One region of the Paraburkholderia nemoris genome, then DNA from elsewhere that is predicted to be linked to it. Evidence: predicted binding sites of a transcription regulator. Region 1 holds the regulator's gene; each other region holds the start of a gene.
The links. The regulator HrcA, encoded in region 1, represses chaperone genes, less so after heat shock. The targets are predictions, from matches to a motif close to TTAGCACTCNNNNNNNNNGAGTGCTAA.
Positions count from the first base shown of each region.

Region 2: the regulator HrcA is predicted to act here: its motif matches at 1,736-1,762, upstream of groES (co-chaperone GroES).
Region 3: the regulator HrcA is predicted to act here: its motif matches at 3,208-3,234, upstream of KHO33_RS25230 (co-chaperone GroES).

Region 1 is NZ_CAJNBO010000025.1:83,883-91,838, forward strand. It holds gene dnaK (molecular chaperone DnaK) at 1-659, opposite strand, end outside; gene KHO33_RS31255 (hypothetical protein) at 813-1,031, opposite strand; gene grpE (nucleotide exchange factor GrpE) at 1,101-1,685, opposite strand; gene KHO33_RS31265 (hypothetical protein) at 2,063-2,224, shown strand; gene KHO33_RS31270 (RNA-binding S4 domain-containing protein) at 2,196-2,603, opposite strand; gene hemH (ferrochelatase) at 2,612-3,682, opposite strand; gene hrcA (heat-inducible transcriptional repressor HrcA) at 3,858-4,877, opposite strand; gene KHO33_RS31285 (NAD kinase) at 5,091-5,993, shown strand; gene recN (DNA repair protein RecN) at 6,087-7,757, shown strand; gene glnE (bifunctional [glutamate--ammonia ligase]-adenylyl-L-tyrosine phosphorylase/[glutamate--ammonia-ligase] adenylyltransferase) at 7,787-7,956, opposite strand, start outside.
Region 2 is NZ_CAJNBO010000026.1:74,052-82,007, reverse strand. It holds gene groL (chaperonin GroEL) at 1-1,318, opposite strand, end outside; gene groES (co-chaperone GroES) at 1,373-1,663, opposite strand; gene KHO33_RS31800 (hypothetical protein) at 2,327-2,872, shown strand; gene KHO33_RS31795 (DUF4336 domain-containing protein) at 3,295-4,020, shown strand; gene KHO33_RS31790 (MarR family winged helix-turn-helix transcriptional regulator) at 4,536-4,958, shown strand; gene KHO33_RS31785 (chloride channel protein) at 5,066-6,445, shown strand; gene KHO33_RS31780 (hypothetical protein) at 6,532-6,765, shown strand; gene KHO33_RS31775 (chloride channel protein) at 7,690-7,956, shown strand, end outside.
Region 3 is NZ_CAJNBO010000017.1:68,176-76,131, reverse strand. It holds gene KHO33_RS25250 (LLM class flavin-dependent oxidoreductase) at 1-223, shown strand, start outside; gene KHO33_RS25245 (TauD/TfdA dioxygenase family protein) at 256-1,203, shown strand; gene KHO33_RS25240 (DUF3088 domain-containing protein) at 1,352-1,696, opposite strand; gene KHO33_RS25235 (acyl-CoA dehydrogenase family protein) at 1,751-2,968, opposite strand; gene KHO33_RS25230 (co-chaperone GroES) at 3,258-3,548, shown strand; gene groL (chaperonin GroEL) at 3,567-5,207, shown strand; gene KHO33_RS25220 (transporter substrate-binding domain-containing protein) at 5,597-6,442, shown strand; gene KHO33_RS25215 (amino acid ABC transporter permease) at 6,439-7,200, shown strand; gene KHO33_RS25210 (amino acid ABC transporter permease) at 7,190-7,956, shown strand, end outside.

The DNA.
Region 1 (7,956 bases):
AGCACTTCGAACTGCATTTCGCCGTCAACGTCGGCGATTTCGATGATCGACACGTCGAACGTGCCGCCGCCCAAGTCATACACCGCGATCTTGCGGTCGCCCTTTTCGGCCTTGTCCAGACCGAATGCCAGAGCGGCTGCGGTCGGTTCGTTGATGATCCGCTTCACTTCCAGACCGGCGATGCGGCCTGCGTCTTTGGTAGCCTGACGCTGGCTGTCGTTGAAGTACGCGGGAACCGTAATCACGGCTTCGGTGACCGGCTCGCCGAGGTAATCTTCAGCGGTCTTCTTCATCTTGCGCAGCGTTTCCGCCGAGATTTGCGGCGGTGCGAGCTTCTGGTCGCGCACTTCGATCCATGCATCGCCGTTATCGGCTTTCATGATCTTGTAAGGCATCAGAGCGATGTCTTTCTGCACTTCCTTTTCTTCGAAGCGGCGACCGATCAGGCGCTTGACCGCGTACAGCGTGTTCTTCGGGTTCGTGACCGACTGACGCTTCGCAGGCGCGCCGACGAGAATCTCGCCGTCTTCCATGTAAGCGATGATCGACGGCGTGGTGCGCGCGCCTTCCGAGTTCTCGATCACCTTGACCGAATTGCCTTCCATGATCGCCACGCACGAGTTGGTCGTGCCGAGGTCGATACCGATGATTTTGCCCATTTTTACTAATCTCCTGACTTTGATCGCTGCGGGAATCGCCGTTTTTGCCCATCTGGCGGTACGGCGATCCGCTCTGAATTCCTACCTGCACTCAACATAAGTGCGTCCGCATCGTTTTCAAGACCTCTTTTGCGATGCGGTCTTTAATTTTTTTCAATCGGTCGAACTTTTGCCGCTTTTTTCACCATTTGCCGCGCTGCCGACCACATTGGCCGCACGGATCGTTTCCCGCGCGACCGCGACCGTCGCCTCGAACTGCCCAAGGCCGTGCTGGCCGGTTGCCCGGCCGAGCCGCTGGCCTCGGCAAAAGAAGAGCCATGTGGGCACGCTGCAGAGCATGACCGCAGTGGCGTCGACGGGAATGTTGGCCATAACGGCGCCTGTCAGGCGGCCCGGCTGATAAACGGCTTCTGCTGCGGCCCGTGCCGCAGCGTGGGCTGCTTACTTCGGCGCCGCGACAGTCACAAGGGCCGGACGCAGCACGCGGTCGGCGATCACGAAGCCTTTTTGCAGCACAGCAACGACGGTGTTCGGTTCCTGGTCGGCCGGCACCATCGAAATAGCCTGATGGCGGTGCGGGTCGAACTTCTCACCAACCGGGTTCAGGGCGACGACGCGGCCCTTTTCCAGCGCGCCGGAGAGCTGGCGCAACGTGAGTTCGACGCCTTCGCGGACCTTCTGCAGGTCGTCGGACGAGTGGGCAACCGCCGCCTCGAGACTGTCGACCACCGGCAGCAAATGCTCAGCGAAGCTTTCGATCGCGAACTTGTGGGCCTTGGCGACATCTTCCTGGGCGCGGCGGCGCACGTTCTCAGTCTCCGCCTTTGCCCGCAGGAAGCTTTCCTGCATCTCGGCAAGCTTGGCTTCTGCTTCGGCCAATGCGGCTTCCGCGCCGGTTGCCGGCGCTTCAGGCGCTGCGTTTGCAGCCGCGTCCTGCTGGGGCGCCGCAGCCTCGGCGGCCTGGCGCGCGGTTTCGTCGGCGGGCGTGGGATTCTGGCTCGTCGGGTTCTCTTGCGTGTTTTCCATGTCGCTGAAAGTCGTTTAAAAGTTAAAGCTATCGGTGGCGGCAACGCGTCGAAAACCGCCGCAATTTGTGCGTTGCAAAATTGCGACAGACAACTTACTACGTTAACGCGTATCGAAACGGCAGATGGGGCCGGAAAGACCCAATTCAAGCGCCTCTCCCGGAACTTTTCACACCGCGGACGTGCGGCAGAAATGCCCGGTTACAACCATTATTGCGTCGCAATCAGATTGAGATTGAGTGCGCTCAACAAGTGGCCTATGCTCCATTAAAGCGTCGGAAAAGACACGTTAACCCTAATCTAACGTAAGCCTTACCGATAATTTTCAATTCCACCTGATTCGCCTGTTTCCATCTGAATCTTCCCAAGGGGAGTACCGTGAAACTGACCTTTGCAATATCGGTGGTCGCATTGGTACTGATCGCGGGCACCACGACCATCTGCATGTCCGGGGCCGTCAACGATCACACCACCGAATACGGCGGTGTGCACGCGACGATGGAACAATTGTTCAATCCCCACCTGAAAGTTTGTCGATAGTGCGCCGGTCGCGCTTGGTCGGCCTGCCATGCAAAGCGGCGGCCGGTTCGCGGTATGTCTTGCGCCGCTCCTGCTCGACCTGCCGCTTCACCTTGCTCTCTTCCGTTTCCGCATAAAGCGTCTGCGCGACGCTGGCCGGGCCGCGCACGTCGCATACGCCCAGCACTTCCACCTGCCAGACAATCCGCTCGATTTCGATCTCGACCAGGTCGCCTACGCGCACCTCCTTGGCCGGTTTGACGCTCGCGCCGCCGATGCGCACGTGCGCTTTTTCGACGGCATCCGCCGCGAGCGAGCGTGTCTTGAAGAAGCGCGCCGCCCAAAGCCATTTGTCGATGCGCAGCTTCGCGCCCGGTTCGGTTGAAATCCTGTAGTTCATGAGCCTGCTTAAGCCCCAGTCGTGTGCGGCACCGGCACTGCTTGCACGGGCCAGCCCTGCAGATTCTGCGCGACGATCTCGCCAAGCGCGGCAATCCACGGCTGCGAGGCGTTCAGGCAGGGAATCCGATGAAATTCCTTACCGCCCGCCTGCAGGAACTCGTCGCGCACCTCCATGCCGATTTCTTCGATCGTTTCAAGGCAGTCGGCGGTAAAACCCGGACAGAACACGTCGGCACGCCGCACGCCCGCCGAGCCCAATTCCTTCAGCGTGGGTGCGGTGTACGGCTGCAGCCACTCAGCCTTGCCGAAGCGCGACTGAAACGTGACGCGGCATTCCACCTGCGTCAAGCCCAATGCCTGCGTCAACAATGCGCCGGTCTGCTGGCATTGCTCGTGGTACGGATCACCGAGATCCATCGTGCGCTTGGGCACGCCGTGAAAACTCAGCACCAGCTTGTCGCCTGCCGCGAAATCCGGCCGGCCGTGCTGGTGCCAGTAGTGGTGCACCTGAGCGGCGAGCGCGGCGATATACGCCGGATGATCGGCGTACTGGCGCACCGTACGGATTTCCGGCTGATTGCGCATGCGCTTCAAGGCCGAAAAGGCGTCGTCGAAAGCCGTGGCCGTGGTCGACGAGGAGTATTGCGGATACATGGGCATCAGCAACACGCGCTCGGCGCCGGCCAGCTTGAGCTGGTTCAGCATGGCCGGAATGCCGGGCGTGCCATAGCGCATCGCGTAGTCGACCAGCACCGTGTAGTCGTTCAATTGCAGCAGATGGCGCAAACCCTCCACCTGCTTCTCCGTAAAGACACGCAGCGGCGAACCTTCCGGCATCCACACGGCCGCGTACTTCTTCGCTGACGCGGGGCTCCGGAACGGCAAAATCAACACGCGCAGGATCACCTGCCACAGCAGCGCCGGAATTTCGACCACACGCGGATCGGACAGGAACTGCGCAAGATAGCGCCGGACCGCACGCGGCGTCGGCGCGTCGGGCGTGCCGAGATTGATCAGCAACACGGCGACACGGTGTGACGTGGCGTTCTGTGATGGCCGCTCGAGGTCGAAGCGCATAGGCAGCAGGGATAACCGCTTGGGGCGGAGAGTCGTTCAGGTGGAATTCATTATAGCGGCGCGGTCCATTGCAAGGTCCGCCAGGGACCCCTGGCCATTCGGCCAATTGGCAAGACGCGCGCCGTCGCGCATCATTTGCAGCATGAGATGTGCCGCGGCCAACGGTGGCCGCAGGTTACTGCTGGCTGAGCGTCAGGGAAAGCAGCCGCGCGGTGATGTCCACGATTGGGATCACGCGGTTGTAAGCCATGCGGGTCGGCCCGATCACGCCGAGCGTGCCGACAATCTTGCCGTTCACCTCATAAGGCGCGGTGACGACGCTCATTTCCTCGATCGGCACGAGATTCGACTCGCCGCCAATGAAGATCTGCACGCCCGCGGCGTGACTCGACACGTCGAGCAATTGAAGGAGGCTGGTCTTTTGGTCGAACACATCGAACAGCTTGCGCAAGCGCGCCATATCCGACGACAGGTCGGCGACTTCAAGCAGGTTGCGCTCGCCGGAAATCAGCACGGTCTCGCCGGTGTCGGACTCATCCGTGCTGGCCGTGACCGCGGCATGCATCAGCGTGGTCATGTCGCCACGCAATTCGTCGATTTCTTCGCGCAGGCGGCGGCGCACGTCGTCGAACGAGAGGCCCGCGAAGTGCGCGTTGATGTAATTGGAGGCTTCCACCAGCTGCGACGGCGAAAAGTCGCGCTGGGTTGCCATGATGCGGTTCTGTACGTCACCCTCGGGCGTCACGATGATCAGCAGGATGCGCTTGTCCGACAGGCGCATGAATTCGATCTGCTTGAACACGTGGCTGCGGCGCGGCGTAAGCACCACACCGGCGAACTGCGACAGATTGGACAGCACGCTGGCCGCTGCGGCGACGACTTTCTGCGGTTCGCCCGCCTGCAGCGTAGTCTTGACGATACGCATCACCGCTTCTTCGTCAGCGGCGGATTCCACCGTCAGCATGGTGTCGACGAACAGCCGGTAGCCGCGTGGCGTCGGGATCCGGCCGGCCGACGTATGCGGACTGATGACGAGCCCCAGGTCCTCGAGATCGGACATCACGTTGCGGATCGTGGCCGGGCTCAGTTCGAGGCCGGAATAGCGTGACAACGTGCGCGAGCCGACCGGCTGACCTTCGGCGATATAGCGCTCGATCAGCGTTTTGAGGAGGGTTTGTGCGCGGGGATCTAGCATGACGGAAAATTTTAGCTCAATGACGCGGCCACAGCGAGCGCTAACGGCGCCAACCCCTGACTATCGCGCCACCTGTTGGCGGGGCAGCGCCTGTCATCAATGTTTCACCATTCTAACGATAATCCTCCAATGCGCTGGCAGCCCGTTTGCGCAGGCCCGTCACCGGGTCTGTCTGCGGTTCTTTTCAGGCCCTACCTATGGTGTAATGCCGGCATGCAAGTGACCAGCCAGTTCAAGACCGTCGCGCTCGTCGGGCGCAACAATACGCCGGGCATCGGCGAGCCGCTGACCGCGCTCGCCTCGTGCATCGCGAAGCGCGGCTTCGAGGTCGTATTTGAAGCCGACACCGCCGCCGAAATCGGCGTCACCGACTATCCGGCGCTGCGTCCGGCCGAGATCGGCGCGCGCGCCGACGTTGCCGTGGTGCTAGGCGGCGACGGCACGATGCTAGGCATTGGCCGCCAGCTTGCGCCCTACCGCACGCCGCTGATCGGCATCAACCACGGCCGCCTGGGCTTCATTACCGACATTCCGATCTCCGACATGCGCGAGATCGTGCCGCAAATGCTCTCCGGGAACTTCGAGCGCGAAGAGCGCATGCTGCTCGAGGCGCGCATCATGCGCGACGGCACCCCGATCTATCACGCACTTGCCTTCAACGACGTGGTGGTCAACCGCAGCGGTTTCTCGGGGATGGCGGAACTGCATGTCTCGGTGGACGGGCGCTTCATGTACAACCAGCGCTCGGACGGCCTGATCGTCGCCACGCCAACGGGTTCGACGGCCTACGCGCTATCCTCGCAGGGGCCGATCCTGCATCCGCAATTGCAAGGGATCGTACTGGTGCCGATCGCGCCGCATGCGTTGTCGAACCGGCCAATCGTGCTGCCGGACGACTCGAAGGTGAGCATCCAGATCGTCTCGGGCCGCGAAGTGAACGTCAATTTCGACATGCAGTCGTTCACTTCGCTGGAATTGGGCGACACGATCGAAGTGCGCCGCTCGCGCCATACGGTGCCGATGCTGCACCCGGTCGGCTACAGCCATTTCGCCACGTTGCGCAAGAAGCTGCACTGGAACGAATACCCGTCGCACGAAGAAGATACCAAGCCCTGAGCGGCCCCGAACGCCGGAAAACCGGAACGCCGGGCCGCCGGAACACGAACGCCGCCGCCGAACCCTGAATCTCAAGCTCACCAGACGACCTCCATGCTTCGCCACCTCTCGATACGCGACTTCGTCATCGTCGCCGCGCTCGACCTCGAATTCGACAGCGGCTTTACCGTTTTCTCAGGCGAAACAGGCGCCGGCAAGTCGATCCTGATCGACGCGCTGGCCCTCGCGCTCGGCGCCCGCGCCGATGCGAACGTGGTGCGCACCGGCGAGAGCCGTGCCGACATTACCGCGGAATTCGAGACGCATGCGCAAGTCGAGCAATGGCTCGACGAGCAGGCGCTCGGCACGACCGCCGACGACGGCCATCACGGCGGCACCGTCATGCTGCGTCGGGTGGTGGACGCGAACGGCCGCTCGCGCGCGTTCATCAACGGGACGGCGGCGACGCTCGCGCAGTTGCGCGAAGTCGGCGAGATGCTGGTGGATATTCACGGGCAGCATGCGCACCAGTTGCTGATGCGTCCGGACGCGCAGCGCGAACTGTTCGACACCCACGCGGGCCTCACGGAGACCGCGGTAGCCGTCACGCGTGCATGGCGGTCGTGGCGCGACAAGGTTCAGGCGGTCGAACATGCGCAAACGCGCGACCGCGAACTGCAACTGGAGCGCGAGCGTCTCGCCTGGCAGCTCACCGAGCTGGACAAACTTTCGCCGCAACCGGGCGAATGGGAGGAGGTCAACACCGAGCACCGGCGCCTGTCGCACTCGGCCAATCTGATCGACGGTGTTCAAGGGGCGCTCGGCGCGCTGTCCGAATCTGATGAAGCGATGATCACGCATCTCGCCTCGATCGTGTCGAAGGTGCGCGACCTCGCCGAGATCGACCCGGCGCTGAACGACGTGCTGGCGGCGCTGGAACCGGCAGAAATCCAGTTGCAGGAAGCGGCCTATTCACTCAGCCACTACGCACAAAAGCTCGAACTGGATCCCGACCGGCTCGCCCAGGTCGAAAAGCGTCTCGACGCGCTGCACTCGGCCGCACGCAAATTCCGCCTGCAACCTGAGACGCTGCCCGAAGAACACGAAGCGCGTCGCGCCCAACTTGCCGCGCTCGACGCCGCCGCCGATCTCGACAGCCTCCACGCGGCCGAAGCCAAAGCCAAAGAAGCCTTCCTCGCGGAAGCGAAAAAGCTGTCGAAGGCACGCGCCAAGGCCGGCAAGGCCTTGGGCGCAGCGGTGACAACCGGCATGCAGGAACTGTCGATGAAAGGCGGCAGCTTCGAAGTGGCCTTGATGCCGTTGCCGGAAGGTGGCGCTCACGGGCTCGAGCAAGTCGAATTCCGCGTCGCCGGTCATGCCGGCGTGCCGCTGCGGCCGCTCGCGAAGGTCGCCTCAGGCGGGGAACTGGCGCGGATCAGCCTCGCTCTCGCGGTCATTGCGAGCGCTGCGAGTCCGACTCCAACCCTGATCTTCGACGAAGTGGATACCGGAATCGGCGGCGGCGTCGCCGAAGTGGTTGGGCGCTTGCTGCATCAACTGGGGCAAGCACGTCAGGTGCTGTGCGTCACGCACTTGCCGCAAGTCGCCGCGCGCGGCGACCATCATTTCCAGGTGGCGAAGTCGGGCAACGGTAAAGGCGGCACGGTCAGCAGTGTGACCTCACTCGACCGCGCGAGCCGCGTCGAAGAAGTCGCGCGCATGCTCGGCGGCCTGGAGATCACCGCCACCACCCGCAAGCACGCGAAGGAAATGCTGGCGGCCTAGGAACGCGGGCTGGAAATCGTCGCTGATCCTCAGCCAAACACCCGCTTCCACAGCCTCAGCACCGCTTCGCGCTCCGTCACCACGAGCGCCGGATCGACGCGCGCCTTTTCCATCCCATCCAGCCGCAGTTGGTGCTGCAACTTCCGGTAGGTCCGATAAGCCGCCCCGACCGTCTCCGCTTCCGCCTCGCTCATCAGGC
Region 2 (7,956 bases), on a different contig from region 1:
TACCTGCGTCCTGATCGGCGTTAGCGCCCTTCAGACCAGCGATTGCCGTACGTGCACGGATCAGTGCGACGCCGCCGCCAGCAACGATGCCTTCTTCCACAGCTGCGCGCGTTGCGTGCAGTGCGTCTTCGACACGTGCCTTCTTTTCCTTCATTTCGACTTCGGTCGCAGCACCGACCTTGATCACTGCAACGCCGCCAGCCAGCTTGGCCACGCGTTCTTGCAGCTTTTCACGGTCGTAGTCCGACGTAGCTTCTTCGATTTGCGTGCGAACTTGCTTCACACGTGCTTCGATGGTTGCTGCTTCGCCAGCGCCGTCGATGATCGTCGTGTTTTCCTTGCCCACTTCGATGCGCTTCGCTTGACCCAGTTCAGCCAGCGTTGCCTTTTCGAGCGTCAGGCCGGTTTCTTCAGCGATGACTTGACCGCCGGTCAGGATCGCGATGTCTTCCAGCATGGCCTTACGACGATCGCCGAAGCCCGGAGCCTTGACAGCAACAGTCTTCAGGATGCCGCGGATGTTGTTCACAACCAGCGTAGCCAGCGCTTCGCCTTCGACGTCTTCTGCGATGATCAGCAGCGGACGGCCAGCCTTAGCGACTTGCTCGAGGACCGGGAGGAGGTCACGAATGTTCGAAACCTTCTTGTCGTGCAGCAGCACGAACGGGTTTTCGAGCACAGCAACTTGCTTGTCCGGGTTGTTGATGAAGTACGGCGACAGGTAGCCGCGGTCGAATTGCATACCTTCGACAACGTCCAGTTCGTCTTGCAACGACTTGCCGTCTTCAACGGTGATGACGCCTTCCTTGCCAACCTTGTCCATCGCTTCAGCGATACGGTCGCCGATCGACGAGTCGCTGTTTGCCGAGATCGAACCGACTTGAGCGATTTCCTTGTTGGTCGTGCAAGGCTTGCTGATCTTGCGCAGTTCTTCGATCGCTGCGAACACAGCCTTGTCGATACCGCGCTTCAGGTCCATCGGGTTCATGCCCGATGCAACGTACTTCATGCCTTCGCGGACGATCGACTGAGCCAGAACCGTTGCGGTCGTGGTGCCGTCACCTGCGTTGTCGCTGGTCTTGGAAGCAACTTCCTTGACCATTTGTGCGCCCATGTTCTGGAGCTTGTCTTTCAGTTCGATCTCTTTCGCGACCGAAACACCATCCTTCGTGACCGTCGGGCCGCCGAAGCTGCGTTCCAGGACAACGTTGCGACCCTTCGGGCCCAGCGTGACCTTCACAGCGTTCGCGAGGATGTTCACGCCTTCAACCATCTTGGCACGGGCGGAATCACCGAATACGACGTCTTTAGCTGCCATCTTCTAACTCCTTGAATTCTTTGGGATATGACCGGGAAAAGTAGCGACTGGCGCTTACTTCTGCACCACGGCCATGATGTCTTCTTCGCGCATCACGAGCAGTTCGTTGCCGTCGACCTTGACGGTCTGGCCTGCGTACTTGCCGAACAGGACGCGGTCACCAACTTTCACGTCGAGGGCGATTTGTGCGCCTTTGTCGTCACGCTTGCCCGGGCCGACTGCCAGAATTTCGCCTTGATCCGGCTTTTCTGCTGCGGCTTCGGGGATCACGATGCCCGACGCGGTCTTGGTTTCTTGATCCAGACGTTTGACGATCACGCGATCATGCAAAGGACGAAGGTTCATACATACTCCTCTCTTGATTGAGACTGAAGAACGCTGAGAAAACCCGGCTGGCTGAGCCAACCGGCGATGTTGTTAGCACTCTCGTGCAGCGAGTGCTAATTATATGGACGGGTGGTGACAAATTCAAGAAGGGATGTCGCTTTGACTGTCGAGATTCGCTTAACTTTGAACTTTGTTCACTTGAGCCTGAACCTTGCGCTGCAGCAAAACCCTGGCGAATTTCAACAATTCCCTTTTAAAACAGGGTGCTACTCGTAGATTCTTGCCACCGTCAAACTGGACATCGCTCACCCACGAACGGGCTGATCGACGACCAAATTCCTCGAATTTCCTTTGCAATCATTCACCCAGGGAAATCCCTTGATCCGTCGGCAACGGGGAATATTCGCTCCAACTTGAACACGTTTACTGTTCGACTGATGGAAGAGACGAGAGCGCCGCTGCCACGCTGGCGAAGGCGACGGAGCGCAGGCCAACTTGGTCAGAGCGCGTTCAACTTGAAGCCCTGTCGAAGAAAGTCGCGCTAGACTTTGGCGAGCTGGCACCCTGCTCTGGTTCTACATCGCTGGCAAAGCTGTTCGCAGACGGCTGTATTCATCACAACGTCCAAGTACCAACCGGGTACTACCGAAATAACCGCCCTCGCAAGCTCCAGCCCAGGGAATGACAAGCGAACTACTGGATTCGCCGCGCTTCTTTGACGAACTCAAAATCGCCCAGCGGTTCAGCTTCCAAGCGGAAGACTTGCTATTTCACCGGCTTCTCGGGATTCGAATGATCACAATTGTCCTGGACACGAACATTTACGACAAGCTTGATGCCGATCAGGCAACGGTCGAACAAATCAACCAACTGATCGCCGACAAGGTCATCGACAAATTGATGCCACGTCACGTAGCCGAAGAATTGAGACAACGTCCAGCGGGCATACCGGAGCTATTTCCGATGACTTACACGGGCCATGCTGTTGCCCGAGCAGGAATCATGTGCGCGGGCGACTATCTCGGATCTGGAGAAGTATTCGACGATCATCGTGGAGACTCTCAGAAGGCCGCCGATGCGTTTATCGCGGATGTGGCATCTATGATTGCCGACTGGTTCGTTTCAGAAGACATCCGATGCATCAGACGCTTTCCAGCCAATATGCGATGTACGCCAATGCGCTATCAACAATTCCACGAGCGGCTCACCGCGCTCGTTCGGCAGTAGTCGCTCCGACACTTCGCCTCTTCTGCAACTTGATCGCGCCACTGATGGCGGGGTCCGTTTCTTAGCAGCCGTTTCCGAAAGTGCGCCTTCGCCAGCAATACGTAAATTGGTCAGGCTCCCGAGGCTCTTTCAGCTCTTCCGGCAACAGTCCAGCTTCACGGAACGCGTGCTGCACTATAAAAGACCTTGGCCCATCGAAGACCCAACGCCTCAGCAAGTCTGAATCGATACCGATTTCCTGCAAGAGAAGAGCGTGATAGAGGTAGCCGATCGCCTCGGGGACAATGGACAGTCGCGCAAAGCCGGCAGTGACGTATCCGCCACTTGACACGATGAAGGAGGTTGGGCCAGACGTCTGGGTCGTGGACGGCCCTGCGATCCGGTTCGGCGTGCCTTGCTAAAGGATGGCCTTTTCGACCAGGATGACGATCGTGCGAACTCCCGGGCGGAAACTGTTCATTCATTCTCCGACCCGACTCACCGCTTCCCTTGAAGCCGCAGTGGCGCAGGTTGGCACGCCGCGCTGGCTCATCGGCATCAACCGGTTGCACTCCCGGTGGCTTCAGGACTGGGCAGCAGCGTATCCAGACGCACTGGTATATGCGGCCCCAGGTGGCGAGGATAAGATGTCGAACCCGCGCGGCAACCATCGTCTGCCATTGAACGGCATCACAGACTACGAATGGGAGCCAGATCTGGCCACCTTGCCCGTTGCAGGTCGTCATTTTACGGAGATCGTGTTCTTTCATCGAAGCTCGCGAACCCTGATCCTGACCGACCTGATAGAGAACTTCGAAGTGGAGAGACTTGATTCCTGTGTTGCGCGTGTTTTGACGCTCGTCGGGGGCGTGCGACATCCTGACGGGCAGATGCCGCGCGATATGCGGCTGCTGTTTGCACTTCCCTCGAACAGAAACGATCTTAGACTCGCCATGGAAAAGATGATCGGATGGGACCCGGAGCGTGTCATCCTCGCGCACGGCCGCTGGTACGGCACAGAAGGGGCTGCGGAGCTGAGGCGAGCGTTCCGGTGGCTGATCCCGTCAGGCATGAAGTCTCGCCGTCACACGGGGGTGGAGGCTGACGCTAACTATCGCGGTTTCACGCTCCAGCCAGTGCCAAAATCGTATCCCTGTAGTCGCTGGTGATCCTGCAAATGCTGGTGTTCGTAGCGTCGCAACGCGGGGAAATAGTTAGGACCGTTGATAACAGAAGGTGAGCGGTATCGTCCCGGACTCAAGGCGATGTTTTCAATGTTGCTCCGGCTGAGGGTCGATTCAGCTGGAACGCCCTCCAGATCAGGGAACTCCAGCATTGCAACCCGCACGACACCTTGCGCGCCTGCGACGGCCGCAACCGGCAGGACTGTTGCCGATGCGACAACGAACGCGCATGCAAAGTAACGAATCATCTACTGCTCCCACACGGACGAGATGTCGAAACTGCTCGAACAGACAAACCGGGCAGCACGTTGATATCAGCGTCCTCGGGTTCAGACGTTTTAAAGTTCCGTAAATGCCGGCAGCATATGGGCACGGCAAACGGTTGCTCGCTGCCGCACCGCAGTACCTCGCGCACCGTATCCGGGCGCGTGAATGTCACTTCGAATTTTAGGCACAAGGTGACATATTTTCAACAGGTTGTCGAATTTTATGGAGGTGGGATGAACTCCCGCAAAGGCGCCATCGTCAAGATACCGGGCAAGCAGGATCTGGAGGCGATGTCCGAATTCCGTTACCAGCTGCGGCAGTTTCTCCGGTTCTCGGAGGAGATCACACACGCAGAAGGCGTAACGCCGTTGCAATACCAGCTCCTGCTCCATGTCAGAGGGTTTCCGGAGCGTCAATGGGCAACAGTCGGCGAGCTCGCCGAGCGCCTGCAGGCCGCCCCGAATGGAACTGCGGCACTTGTCTCCCGCTGCGAAGCGGCCGGCCTCGTGATTCGCAAGCCAGACCGGATAGATCGTCGTCAGGTCCAGGTGCATCTCACGGCGAAGGGCGAGCGCTGTCTGCTGAAGCTGGCGGCGATGCATAAGTCCGAGATGGAGTCGTTCGGTTGGGTATTCCTCGGAGCAGGCAGACAGTAAGCACCCTCGTTTACACCGGCGCCGGTAGCTGAGCTGCCGCAGTTGCCCGGCTCCACATATGTCACAGTGTGCCATATCGCTTATACTTTGATATTTGCGGCGGCAGAATGGGTGTAGCGGCATCGATTGACAAACGCGCAATACAGCGCGCGCGACGGCTGTGGTTGCATTACGGCGTATTCTGGCTGGGTGCCATCGCAACCGGGCTGGTCGCCGTTTTCTACGCGAAACTGATTGATATCGGCTATGACGCCTTCCTGCGCTATGCGACGCGGTACTGGTGGCTGCCGCTTCCCGTCACCCCGGCAATCGGCGCTCTGGGTGTGTGGCTTACCAGGCGCTACTTTCCTGGCTCAGAAGGCAGCGGCATCCCTCAGGTCATTGCCACACTCCATGACAGCGGCGATCTTGCGCCACGTCTGCTGAGTATCAGGATCCTCGTCGGCAAGATTGTGATCTCGTTCCTCTCAATACTCGGCGGATTCACGATCGGCCGGGAGGGACCGACGATCCACGTGGGTGCCGCGCTCATGTTCAACCTGCGACGCTTTTATCCACAGCGATTCCGGGCCATCCGGGGCATCGAACTGGAACGGCGGCTGGCGCTCGCCGGTGCCGCGGCGGGTTTGTCGGCGGCGTTCAATGCACCGCTCGCAGGCGTGGTGTTCGCGATCGAAGAATTGACCCGCAGCTTCGAGCAGCGTACGAGCGGCGTGCTGATTACTGCGATCATCTTCGCCGGTATCGTTTCGCTGGGCTTACAGGGGAACTATACGTATTTCGGAACGATCGACGTCGGCAGCCGCTTTCCAGATCTGCTGGCGGCGGCGGTGGTGTTGATCGGCGCGGTGTCCGGCGTCGCCGGTGGCGTGTTCTGCTGGCTATTGCTGAACACCAAACGCTGGATGCCCACGTCGGTGAGCGCCTGGCGCAGTAACCGGCCGGTGGCATTTGGGGCCGCGTGTGGCCTGGTCGTCGCCGTGATCGGCGTGGCGTCGGGTGGCCACACGTTCGGTAGCGGCTATGCCGAAGCGCGTGCGATGCTGGAAGGACGCACGCAACTGGGCGCTGGATACCCAGCGCTCAAGATGGCCTCGATGGTTGGATCGTATCTGCCCGGCGCACCGGGTGGCCTGTTTGCGCCATCGCTCGCGATCGGCGCAGGCATTGGCAACGCATTGCACCTGCTGTTTGGTCAGATGCAGTTGCCCATGCTGATTGCCCTTGGCATGGTGGGCTACCTCGCGGCGGTGACGCAAAGCCCGATCACAGCTTTTGTGATTGTGATCGAGATGATCAATGGGCACGCGCTCGTTATCTCGCTGATGGCCACTGCATTGATAGCCAGCCAGGTTTCGAAACTGTTTGCACCTGCTCTTTACGAGGCGTTGTCGGAGCGCTACAGCAAGCCTCACGTCGCACCCGATGTCGTGCCATCCGCCCCAACCGGGGAGAGTTCATCCGGGAAGCTGCCCGGTCCGTTCTGACCAACCGGGTTTGTTTCTGCTGTGTTTCAGAGTCTGGTGCTGTTGTGCGCCCTCGTGTTGTCCACACGGCGCACGGGGAATGACAGATGAGTGATCAGAAATTCGATGATCTCCTGAAACAGGTCCAGGCGGCCGAGATCGAAATCACCCGATGTGATGCGACGATCCGCGCGTTATGGACCGAGCTCAGACGCCTCGCGCGCCCTGGAGTCGCCGCCTCGACGGAATATCAACACCTGATCGGAGTTGAAAACGAGCGACAGCGCCGGATATCGCTACGTGAGCGTATCCGCGCCACGCTCGCCGGCACAGGCAAATAGCAGATATCGGCCAGACGGGTCGACTGGGCGGACATGCCTCACGAGCACGTCTCCTGCACGCCAGGCAGAGGCACTCCGGCGGCCATTTCGCCTTTGCGGACGCGTTAATCGTTGCGCCGCTCGCCGTCATCGGCATCAATCTCGTGATCTACTGAACCGGGTTCAGAGCAAACACATTCCTGTTTTCGCTGACTGCGACCAGTTTCGTGCCCTATGCGGTGTACTACCATGGAATTGCACGCAAGCCTGCGAGCCGGTTTGGCTGTAAGAACAACGCGTGGCTGTTGCCGTAGTCTGGCGGATTCTGGGTGCTGTCAGGCGCCTGGCAACATCGGAGCTGGCCGGAACGTGATCGGTTTTGGCCGGGGTGTCCTGCGGGCAGTCAGTTGGAGCGCAGTCTTCATGTTGCACGCAATGAGGGACGTGCTGGACTCGGACGAAACGACGGCGATGGTGGAACGGACGGATCGCACCAGTTGAGTGGATACTCAATCAGGACAAGGCGAGATACGCGGCACCGGATGACCGGTTGTATGCTTTTCTGGATCGTAGTGAAGCTGGGCACGATGTCCGGAAGGCCCGGCCAGACATGCATGACATCAGCAGGTTTACATGTAGTCCTTCTGGGGACGACAAGCCATGACCGACGAAGCTCGCCGGCCTGACCAGGCCACCGGTAGCGATGCACGCCACTTGAAAGTCGCACCGGTACAGCCGCGCGCAGTCAGCCATGTTGACGACGATTCCGTCATGCCAGTCGCCCTGTACTCGTTATGCTTCCTCGCGTTCATCGTCGGTATCGTGACTGGCCTTGGCGCGGTAGTGTTCCGGGGACTGATTGGACTGGTGCACAACGTGTTCTTCCTCGGGCATCTTTCGTTTGCATACGACGCCAGCCGCTTCACGCCCGCTGCGCCGTGGGGCATGTTTGTCATTCTCGTGCCTGTCGTGGGCGGATTCGCGGTCACCTGGATTGTGAGCACGTTTGCCCCAGAAGCGAAGGGACATGGTGTGCCGGAGGTGATGGACGCGATTTACTACAAACGCGGCGTAATCCGCCCCGTCGTGGCCGTTGTGAAATCAATCGCGTCGGCACTGGCGATCGGCTCCGGTGCAGCCGTGGGGCGCGAAGGGCCGATCATCCAGATCGGGTCGGCGCTCGGTTCGACGCTCGGTCAGTTGGTGACGATG
Region 3 (7,956 bases), on a different contig from region 1:
GTGGTTCGAAGAAGAAGGCGCCGATGGCTTCAACATCATGTCGCCGTGGTTGCCGGGCGGCTTGACGGAATTCGCTGAACTGGTGGTGCCGGAATTGCAGCGGCGCGGACTTTTCCGCACCGAATACGAGGGCCGCACGCTGCGCGAGAACCTCGGGCTGCCGCGACCTGCAAACCGCTATACCACCGAGACAAAACAGGTGGCCGCCGTAGCGGGATATTGACGCAACACGTTCTCTTTCGCGAGGAGCCTCCCATGAGCGCAGCCGCATTGCAGGAAGTACAGTCGATTCAGGTCAACCCGCTTTCAGCGCATATCGGCGCTGAAATCCACGGTGTCGATCTCACACAGAAACCGGATGCACGTCAGATCGCGGACATTCGCGCGGCGCTTCTTAAATGGCGCGTCGTGTTCTTTCGCGAGCAGTTTCTGACGCATGAGCAGCACATTGCTTTCTCGGCGCAGTTCGGCGAGTTGACTCTGGGGCATCCGGTGTTCGGCCATGTCGACGGCCATCCGGAAATCTATTCGATCTCGAAGTACCGCAAAGCAACGCGTTTCGAGGGGCAAACGCTGCAGCGGCCCTGGACTGGTTGGCACACGGATGTGACGGCCGCGGTCAATCCGCCCTGGGCGTCGATCCTGCGCGGCGTGACGATTCCGCCGTACGGTGGCGATACACAGTGGACCAACCTGGTGGCCGCGTATCAGAAGCTGTCCACGCCGTTGCGCGCGTTTGTCGACGGTCTACGCGGACTTCACCGCTTTGCGCCACCAGCCGGCGCGAGTGGAACGGAAGCGTTTGTCAAAGCCGTCGAACAACGCATTCTCGTTACCGAGCATCCACTCGTCCGAGTGCATCCGGAAACGGGTGAGCGGGCGCTCTATGTCAGCCCGAGCTTCCTGAAGTCGATTGTCGGCGTGACGCCGCGCGAAAGCCAGGTGCTGCTCGAACTGCTCTGGGAACATGTCACCCGGCCGGAGTTCATCGTGCGCTTCAAATGGGAGGCCGGCAGCGTCGCCTTCTGGGACAACCGCGCGACGGCTCACCTCGCCCCTACCGATATTTTCGATCTCGACTTCGACCGGCAGTTGTATCGCACGACGCTGGTGGGCGATGTGCCGGTTGGCCCGGACGGTGCGCAGTCGGTGGCAATCGAAGGCTCGCCGGTGAGCGCCGCTGCTGCGGTCGCGTTGAACTGAAGACTCACTGTGACTCACTCAACTCTGGCTGCGCTCTCGTCTGCGTCGACGGCGCGCAGCTGAGTTTCCTCGATTTCCGGCCCGACCTCGATTTATCCGGTGAGTGCGCAGTGCCGTTACTGCTCGAAGCCGGCTTGTAATTGCTGCGTCAATGCACCTTGGGAAAACCGTGACGCTGCGCGAGCAGGTCGAGGATCCGGCGCGTATCCGTCACGAAGCGCTTCTCGCCCAGCGTCTGGGCATCTGTCGGCGCAGGCTGTTCGTCGCCGAAAATCAACACCGGCAGACTCTGGTGCTCGGCATCGAGTGCTTCCACCACCGCGGCGCGCGGACGCGGGAACGGCAAGCGGCGAATATCCAGGCGTGCGTTGAGCGCCGGGTCGCTCGCGAGCAATCCTTCGATAGGCGCGCCATCCGGACAGATAAAGCGCTCACCGGGGTGGTTCGGATCGGTGAAGCCCGGTTCCAACAGCAATAGCAGATCTCGGCTCATGGCATTCAATCAATGGATGATGTGTGAAAGGATCGTTGCGTTTTTCCCAGCATTTCAGAAAACCCGTCCCTCAGTCAGATGCGTGGTCACGCCGTTCAACTCGTAATCGCCGATCACGCGTGCTTTATGCAGCAACGGGTTGTGGCTGAAGATCGTGCGCAGATTGCGCCAGTGACGGTCGAAATTGTGCGCTCGCCCCGTGGCCGACGCCCCGCCGATTTCAAACAGGCGCTCGCCCGCATAGAGGGCCAGCTTGCTGACCACCAGTTGCGTTTTGGCGGTAGCCAAGGACCCTTCCAGCACGAGTTCTTCCGCATTGGCCGCGCCGCTGCGGATTGCATTTGCCGAACGGTCTAGCGTGCGTGCGTTTTGCGCGACCAACGCGTCTATGGACAGGCTGTGCGCTGCGAGGTCGCCGACCACCTGCTGCACGAAACCATCCTCGCGTGCCGAGGGCGCCGGGCTATGCAGCACCGGGCGACCGTATTGCGTCACGTAGCGCCGCGCATCCGCGAGAATGTTACGCACGATACCCGCCGCGACCGTGACCAGATGCAATTGCCGCACCGCGCTGCCGTGGCGACCCGCAAGGCTCGTATAGCCGCGCGTTGCGATTTCATGGGCAAGTACCTGCACGTTGTCGAGCACGAGACTGCCGCTCGCCGTCATGCGTTGACCCATCCCGTCCCAATCGTCCAGCACTTGCAAACCTTCTCGCGAGACCGGGATGACAATCGACACCTTCTCGTCGTTCTCGTCCTGCACATTGATACGCGCGTAGTCGGAGAACGCCGTGCCAGTCGAATAATACTTTTTGCCCGTTACGCGAAAGTGCTCGCCGTCGCGCACCAGCTTGGTGACGATTTCACCGGGCCTGGATGTGCCGAGCTCCGTTGACGCACCTCCAAAGATCGCTCCTTCCCGTACACGTTCGATCTGCGTGTCATTGAAGGCCGAACGCGGTGACAACACCAACTGCTCGGTCAGATCGAAATGAATCCGCAATGCATGCGCGACATTCGACTCTTCCGCAGCCAGCGTGGCGATCACATGAAAGAGATCTTCCAGCGAACCGCCGAGGCCGCCCCACTCGACCGGAAAACGGAGCACGCCGAGCCCCGATTCGCGAAACAATGCGAAGCGGTCGAACGGCAACTCGCGCCGCACCTCGCGTTGCGCGGCGTCTTCGCCGATCGCTTTAGCGAGCGCCGGCAACGCGCTGAGCGCCGCCTGAAGCCGCGCACGTGCCGTGCTTTCCTGAGAGACCTGCATGCCGTCATTCCTTGTATAAGCGCGCGGATCAGGCTTGATCCGGCTGATTGCATTGGGACGTGTATCGGCATCCCGATGGGACGTGCCGATTCGACGGATCAGTATAGGGACGCGGTCCACCTTGCAAAACCAGCGAATCAAGCTATGGATATGCGCGTTTCTGAAATGCCATTCGCCGATAAGGATCGATGAATCCGTTATTGGAGCGCCGCGCGGCATCTTTCTATACTCGATTCCGGTCAGCACTCACCAACGACGAGTGCCAAATTTCAATCGCGGAAGTCGAACCATGAGCCTACGTCCCTTGCATGACCGCTTGATCGTCAAGCGTCTCGACCAGGAAACCAAAACTGCTTCAGGCATCGTCATTCCCGAAAGCGCCGCCGAAAAGCCGGACCAGGGCGAAGTGATCGCCATTGGGCCGGGCAAGCGCGACAGCGACGGCAAACGCATCGAGCCCGACCTGAAAGTCGGCGAGCGCGTGCTGTTCGGCAAGTACGCCGGCCAGTCGGTCAAAGTCGACGGCAACGAACTGCTCGTGCTGCGCGAAGAAGATGTCGTCGCAGTCGTCACGCAATAACGAACGGAGCAACAAACCATGGCAGCAAAAGAAATCATTTTTAGCGACGTCGCCCGCTCGAAGCTCGTAGAAGGCGTCAACATTCTGGCCAATGCGGTTAAGGTCACGCTCGGTCCGAAGGGCCGCAACGTCGTGCTCGAGCGCAGCTTCGGCTCGCCGGTGGTGACGAAAGACGGCGTCTCGGTCGCCAAGGAAATCGAATTGCCGGACCGTGTGCAGAACATCGGCGCGCAACTCGTGAAGGAAGTGGCCTCCCGCACCAGCGACGCCGCCGGCGACGGCACCACCACCGCGACCGTGCTCGCGCAAGCCATCGTGCGTGAAGGCCAGAAATACGTCGCGGCGGGCCTCAACCCACTGGACCTGAAACGCGGCATCGACAAGGCCGTGATCGCCGCGATCGACGAACTGAAGAAGATCAGCAAGCCGACCACGACCAGCAAGGAAATCGCTCAGGTCGCAACGATCTCGGCCAACGGCGAAGAGTCGATCGGCCAGCGTATCGCAGAAGCGATCGACCGGGTCGGCAAGGAAGGCGTCATTACCGTGGAAGACGGCAAGTCGCTCGACGATGAACTCGACGTGGTGGAAGGTCTGCAATTCGATCGCGGCTACCTGTCACCGTATTTCATCAACGATCAGGACAAACAGGTTGCCGTACTCGATAACCCGTTCGTGCTGCTGCACGACAAGAAGGTGTCGAATATCCGCGATCTGCTGCCGATTCTGGAGCAGGTCGCCAAAGCCGGCCGTCCGCTCTTGATCATCGCGGAAGATGTGGAAGGCGAAGCGCTGGCTACACTCGTGGTCAACAACATTCGCGGCATTCTGAAGACCGTCGCGGTCAAGGCGCCGGGCTTCGGCGACCGCCGCAAGGCCCTGCTCGAAGACATCGCGATCCTGACCGGCGGCCAGGTGATCGCTGAAGAAACCGGCCTGACGCTCGAAAAGGCGACGCTTGCGGAACTCGGTCAAGCCAAGCGCATCGAGGTGGGCAAGGAGAACACCACCGTCATCGACGGCGCCGGCGACAGCAAGAACATCGAAGCGCGTGTGAAACAGATCCGCACGCAGATCGAGGAAGCAAGCTCCGACTACGACCGCGAAAAGCTGCAGGAACGCGTGGCGAAGCTGGCAGGCGGTGTGGCGGTCATCAAGGTGGGCGGCGCGACCGAGATCGAGGTCAAGGAAAAGAAAGACCGTGTCGACGACGCACTGCACGCTACACGCGCTGCGGTCGAAGAAGGCATCGTGCCGGGCGGTGGCGTTGCGCTGATTCGCGTGAAGCAGGCGATCAGCGGACTCAGAGGCGTGAACGCCGATCAGGATGCGGGCATCAAGATCGTGCTGCGCGCACTCGAAGAACCGCTGCGCCAGATCGTGACGAACGCGGGCGAAGAAGCCAGCGTGGTGGTCGCGAAAGTGGCCGAGGGTACGGGCAACTTCGGCTACAACGCGCAGACCGGCCAATACGGCGACCTCGTGGAATCGGGCGTGCTCGATCCGACCAAGGTCACGCGTACGGCGCTGCAAAACGCAGCCTCGGTTGCGGGCCTGCTCTTGACCACCGATGCCACCGTCCATGAAGCACCGAAGGATGCGCCGGCGGCCGGCCAGCCAGGCGGTCCTGGCGCAGGTGGGCCGGGACTGGATTTCTGATCTGATTCTGAGCGTCAACGCGCTAGCCGCACAAGCACGCCGGCATGCTTTTCACCGCATGCCGGCGTGCGTTAACAGGCAGCAAACGTGTCAGCCGGATATAGCGCGGCACATACAACCGGTGGATAGCAGGTCAAATTAGCCCGTCAAATCCGTCACAACATCCATTTCTCCGTTTCAACAACGCTCGCGTCTGCATAAATGCGCGAATCAGATAACGGTATGAAAAATCCTTGGTTCTTTCCGGCGTCACACATGCCGAGAATAGGCAGTCCCGAATCGCGTCCTGTATTTCTCCTCCGGCAAGTCCTGGTGGCCTCATAGCAACGAAGTCACACCGGTTGGCCGGAGCGATAGCAGGATCCAACCTGACTTCCGCCTACTCTTTCATGTTCAGCCGACCGACCCACCCCACCCTCCAGCGCGCCTTGCGCGCCGTGACGCTTTTCGCAGCATTGGGCGCCAGTGCCGCCCACGCCGACACCACGCTCGACCGGATTCATCAACGGCACAAGATCGTCATCGGCGTGATCCTGTCCGGGCCGCCGTTCGGCTCGCTGGACCCGGCCACACAGAAACCGCTCGGCTTTAATATCGATCTCGCGAACGACGTCGCAAAACGCCTCGGCGTCGACGTGGAGTTGACGCCGGTCCAGCCGTCGAACCGTGTGCAGTTCCTGCAGCAAGGCAAGGTCGATGCCCTGATCGCCAACATGGAAGTCACCAAGGAGCGCGCGGAGCTCTTCTCCTACCCGCCCACCCCGTTTGAGGAAATCGGCGGTGCGCTGATTACCCGCAAAGACAGCGGCATCAAGACCTGGAACGACGTACGCGGCAAGCCCGTCTGCGTCTCGCAGGGCAGCAACTATACGAAGCCGCTCGCCGAAGAATATGGCGCACAAGTAAAGGCATTTCGCGGCCAGCCGGAGTCGCTGCTCGCGCTGCGCGGCAATAACTGCGTTGCCGCGGTTCACGTTGCCCCTACGCTGCGCCTGCTCGTCGCGCGCAATCCGGACTGGAAGGACTACACGATTCCCGTATCGAACGAGCTGATTCCGTCACCGTCTGTGATCTGGGTTCGCAAGGGTGAAACGGATACGCAAAGCGCGCTCGAAAAAATCGTGCAGGACTGGCATCGCAGCGGCTGGCTGATCGACGTCGAGCACAAGAACGGCATGCAGCCCTCGCAAGCCGTGCTCGATCTGCATGCGAAGTACAAGGCGCAAGGTGCATGAGCGACTCGACGCAAGTGCTCTCGCACGCCGCCACTAGCGTGGTCGATGCGATCAGCAGGATCGGGCTGAACTACAGTTTCGTGCTCGCGCCTGATGAACTCGCGTCGTTCCTGCATGGCATGCTGGTCACGCTGGAACTCTCGCTCGTGACGGCGCTCGGCAGTCTGGGCGCCGGTGTGGCATTGGCGGCGCTCCTCACTTCCCAGCGTCCGGCGCTCGCGCGCCCCGCTCGGGTGTTCGTCGAGATCACGCGCAATACGCCGACGCTCGTGCAGCTGTTCTGCGCCTTTCTGGTGATCAATATGCTGCTCAGCGAGGCGCTGCGCAATCTGGGCGGCAATCCACTGACGCCGTTCATCTGGAGCGCGATCGTCATCTCGCTGCACAAGGGCGCGTTTCATGCCGAAGCCCTGCGCGCCGGCATCGAAGCGGTGCCGCGCACCACGCTCGAAGCGGCCCAGTCGCTCGGATTCAGCCGTCGCCAGCGCCTTTGGAGCGTGCAGTTGCCGCTCGCGCTGCGCTATGCACTCCCCGCGCTCGTCAACAACATGGTCGACCTGGTGAAGATGACCACCGTCGCTTCCGCGATCGCCGTCGGCGACGTCACGTATGCATCGATCATGATCTGGACGCAGCGCGACAACGTGCTCGAGTTGATGATCCTGATCCTGCTGTTCTTCGGTGCACTGACCTTTGCGATCAATCGTGCGGGACGCTGGCTCGAAGTTCGTCTGAGGATGCCCGGCTATGGCCACTGAATCCATTACCGTGCCTGCGCGAGACGGGCGGTATCGCTCCCTCTTTGCGTTTGCCAGCGTAGTCGGCGTCGCTTCCCTGTTGGCGCTCGCCGAACACGAGATCGCGCATGGCCCAAGCTATCCCGCACTCGCCGCCCTCATCACGTGGGCACCGGCGCTCGGCAAATCTTTGTGGGTCAACATCGAAATCAGCCTGCTTGCCGTCGCGCTCGGCACACTCGCCGGTCTTGCGCTCGGCCCCTTGCTGCTGTCGCCGATCCGGGGCGTCCGGCTGATTGTTCGCGGCTATGTGCAGGTGTTTCGCAATGCACCACTGCTCGTGCTGATCTATTTTTCGACCTACGTATTCCCATTCGAAATCGCGCTCGGGCAACACGTCGTGCCGTTTCCCGACTGGTTCAAGGTCACGCTCGGTCTCGCGCTGCCGGCCAGCGCCAACTTCGCCGAGATCTTCCGCGGCGCGATCCAGTCGATCCCTCATGCGCAGTGGGACGCGGCACGTTCGCTTGCCTTCAGTCGAACCCAGGTGTTCCGTTGGATCATCCTGCCACAATGCGTGAAGCGGATGCTGCCGCCGTGGATGAACCTGTACGCCAGCATCACGATGGCGACCGCGCTCGCGTCGCTGGTGGGCGTGCACGATCTGCTGGACACCGCGCAGGTGGCGAGCAATACCGTGGCGCGCGCGGATTTCACGGTCCTCGTCTATTTCACCGTGCTCGGCCTGTTCTTCGCTTACTGCTACCCGATCGCGCG